Regions from separate parts of the Lysinibacillus capsici genome, predicted to be linked through region 1. Evidence: a T-box and tRNA genes for the amino acid it is inferred to sense, from the RefSeq annotation. Region 1 holds a T-box; the other holds one or more tRNA genes.
The links. The T-box of region 1 lies ahead of trpS (tryptophan--tRNA ligase). A T-box ahead of a tRNA ligase gene usually reads a tRNA of that ligase, here a tRNA-Trp.
Positions count from the first base shown of each region.

Region 1 (3,487 bases):
GAAAAGGGCTTTTTTCCGTGTTCCTCACGATCAATATTTAACTCTAATTGAAGTTTCTCTTCATAAGCCCGTGTTTCTTTTCGCACAACTTTTTTATCATACTTTCGTTTATTCGCACTCGCTTTCACATGCGTAGAATCGATAAATAAATGGTCTGCATGGAGGAGTCCTTGATGCATAATCTCTTTTAATATACGATAGAATATCTGCTCAAATAGATCAGTGTCTTGAAAGCGACGGACATAATTTTTACCAAAGGTAGAGAAATGCGGAACTTCTGTATGGAAGCCAAATCCTAAAAACCAACGATACGCCATATTCGTTTCAATTTCTTTGATGGTTTGACGCATGGACCGTATACCAAAAACGTACTGAATAAACGTCATTTTAAAGAGAACAACAGGATCAATACTAGGGCGTCCTTTAGCAGAGTAGAGGTTTTCTACTAAAGGATAGATAAATGAAAAATCAATAGCCGCCTCTAGTTTTCGTACTAAATGATCTTGGGGAACTAATTGATCAATCGTTAACATTTCTAATTGTTCACGTTCATTGATTTGATTTTTCGTCATCATGGTTGATCACCTCGAAAGTGTACTTTTTATCAATAGATGAATAAGGAATTCTTTATGTAGAAGTTGATTGGAACGAAGGGTGGCGACTCCTGCGGGAAAAGCGGGAAAGTCGAGATCCTGGACTGAGCGAAGCGAGGGAAGCAGCTCGACCCCGCCCGCGGAAAGCGTCCGCCCGTAGTGGAAATCAACGGCTTTACTTTATTTTATTGTAAAAGAAAAAAGACTGTGGGCAAACTCAAAATTCATTGAGTTTGTCTACAGTCTGAAACGTCAGCCAAATTTAAATGGCTGACGTCTTTTTTTATAGTTTTGTGAATAAATGATAAGTAAGAAGAAATAGAAAGGATGCCATTACTATGTTTCGTCTCTTTTTATTTTTAGTAAGTTATGGCTTAATGATCCTCTCTTTAGGGAATCTCATATTGTATTTAAATTACCGCACACTAGGTTATTCATGGAAGGTTGTTTTCAAATTTATTTTTCAAACAACAGAATTTTATATGGCGGTAGGAGCCTGTATCATCATCTGCGCAGTTGTGCTTGATTTGGGCTTTGATCGATCCTCAGACAAGCCGTAAGTTTAGCGACGTGCGCGCCCAAGACCCATAGCATCTTCCATACGTTTTAATGTAGCACTAGCAATCGCATTCGCCTTTTCAGCACCTTCATCTAGAATGACATCTAACTCTGATGATTCTACAAGATGATAGAATTTTTCTTGAATCGGTATTAAGTGTTCAATTACTGCTGTTGCTACACCCTGCTTGAATCCACCATAACCAATTCCCTCATATTTTTTGACTAAATCTTCAACGGCTACCCCTGAAATAGCTGATTCGATTGTCAATAAATTTGAAACACCTGGTTTATTTTCCACATCAAATGCAACGATGCCGTCAGAGTCAGTTACAGCTGATTTAATTTTTTTCTCAATGTCTTTCGCAGTATCTAATAAGCGGATTGTCGCTTTCGTATTTGGATCTGATTTACTCATTTTCTTTGTTGGCTCTTGTAAGGATTTAATGCGTGCGCCTGCTTTAGGTAATTGAATTTCTGGAATTGTTAAAACATCGCCAAAGCGTTTGTTAAAGCGTTCTGCAAGGTCACGAGTTAGCTCAATATGCTGCTTCTGATCATCACCGACAGGGACTATATTTGTGTTATAAAGTAGTATGTCCGCGGCCATTAGCGGTGGATATGTTAAAAGAGCAGCAGATACGCTTTCCTTACCATGTGATTTATCTTTAAATTGTGTCATACGTTCTAGCTCACCGATAGACGCAACACATTGTAACATCCATCCTGCCTGAGCATGCGCTGGCACCTCTGATTGAATAAATAAGGTCGATTTTTTAGGGTCAATGCCAGTAGCAATATAGGTAGCAGCAAGCTTTCGAATACTTTCTCGTAATTCTTTCGGATCTTGTGCAACAGTGATGGCATGTTGATCAACGATACAATAAATAGCGTTTCCTTCATCTTGTAGTGCCGGGAACTGCTTGAATGCTCCTAAATAGTTCCCTAATGTTACGATACCTGTAGGCTGTACGCCAGAAAAAATAGTTGTCATTAAAAATTCCTCCTCGAAATCAATTTCTGTAACTTGTGTCACAGCGTTGTTTTCACCTTTCCATTTGGCGATGAAGACAAAAAAACATCATGCGTCCTCATTAGATTTTTTCTAATGAAGGGACGAATGATGTTTGAATCCGCGGTACCACCCAGCTTGCCTAAAAAGGCCACTCAGCTTCGTAACGTGAAGGGACGAGCTTTGCTAATAGCTTCAAGTAGCGTTCACAAAGCTAACTCGGAAGTCCATTCCACATGCATCCACGATCTGTTTACAGCAACCACAGACTCTCTATACGTGAATTAGCATATGTACTACTCTTCGTCAGCGTTTTTCTCAATTTAAATTGTTCAAATTGATTTGATTGCAAAGAATTATATTATAAAGATTCCTTTGTGTAAAGTCAGACTTTTGACGGTGTTTTTTTTCTAGAAAAAATTATATGCTTTTTTTGTTATGTAATTTTGTTATAAATTTATAATTTTTTATTAAAAAATTGTTTAGATGTACACGTGGGATTGACAATTTTCTCGATTATTTTTCTTAAATGAGAACAACTGAGCTATCTGTTTAGATGTTTAAAATGCTTTAAAAATGGGAATGGTAGTAGTAGCACATAAGTTTGAAGAAAATACACCATATTTGAAAGCTGTATAAATAGACAGAATATTTATGGATAGGTTCAGATTTTTTTTATTGGAACTATATTCAAATACAGCGGAGTACTGTATAATGGTACTGTGTATTTTACATTACATTAATTCTAATTTAACACATTGGTTCTGGTTTATAGATAATGATTTAGAAATGAAAGGATGTGTCAGAATGATCGTAACCCTATTTACATCACCAAGTTGTACCTCTTGTCGTAAAGCGAAAGCGTGGTTAGAGGAGCACGAAATTCCATATACAGAACGTAATATATTTTCTGAACCGCTTAGCATAAGTGAAATAAAAAAAATTTTACGTATGACGGAAGACGGAACTGATGAAATTATTTCCACTCGTTCTAAAATATTCCAAAAATTAAATGTGGACGTTGAAAGCTTACCATTACAACGTTTATATGAGTTAATTCAGGAATATCCGGGCTTACTACGTAGACCAATCATTTTAGATGAAAAACGTCTGCAGGTTGGCTACAATGAAGATGAAATTCGTCGTTTTTTACCTCGAAAAGTTCGAGCATATCAGTTACAAGAAGCGCAACGAATGGTGAATTAAACCTTTCTATTCTGAATAATATATGTAATAGATGTTACAGATGTGGAATACATGTTGTGACATCTTTTTTTATGTTTTACTTCTGTAAAACCTTCTATAATGAAGTATAATAATTAAT
Region 1 covers NZ_CP084108.1:848,695-852,181, forward strand. Annotated here, with positions in the region: gene LCP48_RS03965 (IS1182 family transposase) at 1-575, opposite strand, end outside; gene LCP48_RS03970 (YuzI family membrane protein) at 932-1,153, shown strand; gene trpS (tryptophan--tRNA ligase) at 1,156-2,145, opposite strand; T-box leader at 2,261-2,482, opposite strand; gene spxA (transcriptional regulator SpxA) at 2,974-3,369, shown strand.

Region 2 (3,487 bases), 510 kb from region 1:
TGTTGTTGGGTGATATTCACCTGCATCCTTAACTGCCTGTAATCTATTCTTTAACCAAAGTTCTGATTCATTTTGTTCTGTCTGATATAGACTTAAAAATTGCTGTATCTCCTGTATATTCATATCGATTCCTCCACTTATCCTCATATTAGAGGAACAAAACAACAAGCACCATGAAAATAGTAATTGAAAAAACATACATATTTTATATATGAAATAGTTTGTTCATATTTACTCTATAGACTCTCTTTCTTAAGAGAATGTAAGGGAGAGGGATCCTAACTATTGTAAAAAGTCTATATTAATCATGTAACCTTCATAGTGTTGTAGCAAAGCCATCAATAGAATTTTTGTGAAAGATAAAAGTCTTTCCATTTTAGGCTAATTACATGCTGACGCTTGGCTTTCGCGGTGCGGCTAGCCTCTTTCTGGCTAACCCCGGCAATCAAGTAGTCTTCCTCTTTTATCCCACAAATAAATTGAAGGTATTCACTTATGGATGGCTGTTGTAACTGATTCCCTACTCCACATTGAAAATAAGAGCTTATCCCCTCTAAGCATACAGATAATGGGCTTTTTGATCGCTATGCTACTATGAAAAAAGTAAAGTAAAGAAACTTTGCAGAATGGTTGATTGTAGTGGAGCCAGCGTCACAGATGAGACCCTGGAGCAAACGTAAATGAGTGAAGTGGCTCATCGGACGCCCCCTGGAAAGGAAGCTGGCGGAACGGAAATCAACCTCTTACCTTGCTAATAGGTGTCTTTTTCTGCTAGTGATCTTTTCTCAACAACATGAAAAAGGAGAATATCTTAAAGGAGAATAGAAAAAAGCATGTAACACACATCTGTGCTACATGCTTGATGACCCGTACGGGATTCGAACCCGTGTTACCGCCGTGAAAGGGCGGTGTCTTAACCACTTGACCAACGGGCCGTGGCTCCGAAGGCAGGACTCGAACCTGCGACAACCTGATTAACAGTCAGGTGCTACTACCAACTGAGCTACTTCGGAATAATGATGGGCCTAAATGGACTCGAACCATCGACCTCACGCTTATCAGGCGTGCGCTCTAACCAGCTGAGCTATAGGCCCATTTTGGAGCGGGTGATGAGAATCGAACTCACGACATCAGCTTGGAAGGCTGAGGTTTTACCATTAAACTACACCCGCAATAATGGTGGGTCAGGACGGAATCGAACCGCCGACACTTAGAGCTTCAATCTAATGCTCTACCAACTGAGCTACTGACCCGAAAAATGGAGGAGGTAGAGGGATTCGAACCCCCGCGCGGTGTTACCCGCCTGTCGGTTTTCAAGACCGATCCCTTCAGCCAGACTTGGGTATACCTCCAAAAATATTACAATGGTGGAGCCTAGCGGGATCGAACCGCTGACCTCCTGCGTGCAAGGCAGGCGCTCTCCCAGCTGAGCTAAGGCCCCATTTATCATGAAAGATGGTCGGAATGACAGGATTCGAACCTACGACCCCTTGGTCCCAAACCAAGTGCTCTACCAAGCTGAGCTACATTCCGTAAACATGATTTTATTGGCGCGCCCGACAGGAGTCGAACCCATAACCTTCTGATCCGTAGTCAGACGCTCTATCCAATTGAGCTACGGGCGCATGCTAATTAAAAAATGATGAGCCATGAAGGACTCGAACCTTCGACCCTCTGATTAAAAGTCAGATGCTCTACCAACTGAGCTAATGGCTCGTGCAATTAAAAATGGCTGGGGTACTAGGATTCGAACCTAGGCATGACGGAATCAAAATCCGTTGCCTTACCGCTTGGCTATACCCCAATTTTAAAATGGGGCGACTGATGGGAATCGAACCCACGAATGTCGGAACCACAATCCGATGCGTTAACCACTTCGCCACAATCGCCACTATATAAATTATATTAGCTATATTATGAACGAGTACCTCAATACCTGGCAGGGGCAGTAGGAATCGAACCCACACCAAAGGTTTTGGAGACCTCTATTCTACCGTTGAACTATGCCCCTAAAATGGTGGAGGGGGACGGATTCGAACCGCCGAACCCTAAGGAGCGGATTTACAGTCCGCCGCGTTTAGCCACTTCGCTACCCCTCCAAGGGAATGGTGCCGGCGATAGGAGTCGAACCCACGACCTACTGATTACAAGTCAGTTGCTCTACCAACTGAGCTACACCGGCAATAATAATGGCGGTCCCGACCGGGATCGAACCGGCGATCTCCTGCGTGACAGGCAGGCATGTTAACCGCTACACCACGGGACCAAAATGGTGGAGGATGACGGGCTCGAACCGCCGACCCTCTGCTTGTAAGGCAGATGCTCTCCCAGCTGAGCTAATCCTCCACAAAAAATAAGCGAAGCGACGTCCTACTCTCACAGGGGGAAGCCCCCAACTACCATCGGCGCTAAAGAGCTTAACTTCCGTGTTCGGTATGGGAACGGGTGTGACCTCTTTGCCATCATCACTTCACTTATTCAGCTGAAAGACTTATTCTTTCAAAACTAGATAAACGATACATTGAATGTTTCAAACGTTTTGGTTAAGTCCTCGATCGATTAGTATTCGTCAGCTCCATGTGTCACCACACTTCCACCTCGAACCTATCTACCTCATCGTCTTTGAGGGATCTTACTTACTTGCGTAATGGGAAATCTCATCTTGAGGGGGGCTTCATGCTTAGATGCTTTCAGCACTTATCCCGTCCACACATAGCTACCCAGCGATGCCTTTGGCAAGACAACTGGTACACCAGCGGTGTGTCCATCCCGGTCCTCTCGTACTAAGGACAGCTCCTCTCAAATTTCCTACGCCCACGACGGATAGGGACCGAACTGTCTCACGACGTTCTGAACCCAGCTCGCGTACCGCTTTAATGGGCGAACAGCCCAACCCTTGGGACCGACTACAGCCCCAGGATGCGATGAGCCGACATCGAGGTGCCAAACCTCCCCGTCGATGTGGACTCTTGGGGGAGATAAGCCTGTTATCCCCGGGGTAGCTTTTATCCGTTGAGCGATGGCCCTTCCATGCGGAACCACCGGATCACTAAGCCCGTCTTTCGACCCTGCTCGACTTGTAGGTCTCGCAGTCAAGCTCCCTTGTGCCTTTACACTCTACGAATGATTTCCAACCATTCTGAGGGAACCTTTGGGCGCCTCCGTTACCTTTTAGGAGGCGACCGCCCCAGTCAAACTGTCCGCCTGACACTGTCTCCTGCCCCGCTAAGGGGCATGGGTTAGAATTTCAATACAACCAGGGTAGTATCCCACCGACGCCTCCTTCGAAGCTGGCGCTCCGAGATCTCTGGCTCCTACCTATCCTGTACAAGTTGTACCAAAATTCAATATCAGGCTACAGTAAAGCTCCACGGGGTCTTTCCGTCCTGTCGCGGGTAACCTGCATCTTCACAGGTACTATAATTTCACCGAGTCTCTCGTTGAGACAGTGCCCAGATCGTTACGCCTTTCGTGCGGGTCGGAACTT
Region 2 covers NZ_CP084108.1:338,544-342,030, reverse strand. Annotated here, with positions in the region: gene LCP48_RS01715 (nitric oxide synthase oxygenase) at 1-123, opposite strand, end outside; tRNA gene LCP48_RS01710 (tRNA-Glu) at 864-935, opposite strand; tRNA gene LCP48_RS01705 (tRNA-Asn) at 937-1,013, opposite strand; tRNA gene LCP48_RS01700 (tRNA-Ile) at 1,021-1,094, opposite strand; tRNA gene LCP48_RS01695 (tRNA-Gly) at 1,099-1,172, opposite strand; tRNA gene LCP48_RS01690 (tRNA-Phe) at 1,178-1,253, opposite strand; tRNA gene LCP48_RS01685 (tRNA-Ser) at 1,260-1,352, opposite strand; tRNA gene LCP48_RS01680 (tRNA-Ala) at 1,366-1,441, opposite strand; tRNA gene LCP48_RS01675 (tRNA-Pro) at 1,457-1,533, opposite strand; tRNA gene LCP48_RS01670 (tRNA-Arg) at 1,549-1,625, opposite strand; tRNA gene LCP48_RS01665 (tRNA-Lys) at 1,644-1,716, opposite strand; tRNA gene LCP48_RS01660 (tRNA-Gln) at 1,730-1,804, opposite strand; tRNA gene LCP48_RS01655 (tRNA-His) at 1,814-1,889, opposite strand; tRNA gene LCP48_RS01650 (tRNA-Trp) at 1,938-2,011, opposite strand; tRNA gene LCP48_RS01645 (tRNA-Tyr) at 2,016-2,099, opposite strand; tRNA gene LCP48_RS01640 (tRNA-Thr) at 2,107-2,182, opposite strand; tRNA gene LCP48_RS01635 (tRNA-Asp) at 2,191-2,266, opposite strand; tRNA gene LCP48_RS01630 (tRNA-Val) at 2,271-2,346, opposite strand; rRNA gene rrf (5S ribosomal RNA) at 2,358-2,473, opposite strand; rRNA gene LCP48_RS01620 (23S ribosomal RNA) at 2,540-3,487, opposite strand, start outside.
Region 2: it has a tRNA-Trp gene. The T-box ahead of trpS (tryptophan--tRNA ligase) is inferred to sense a tRNA for this amino acid. The anticodon was not compared.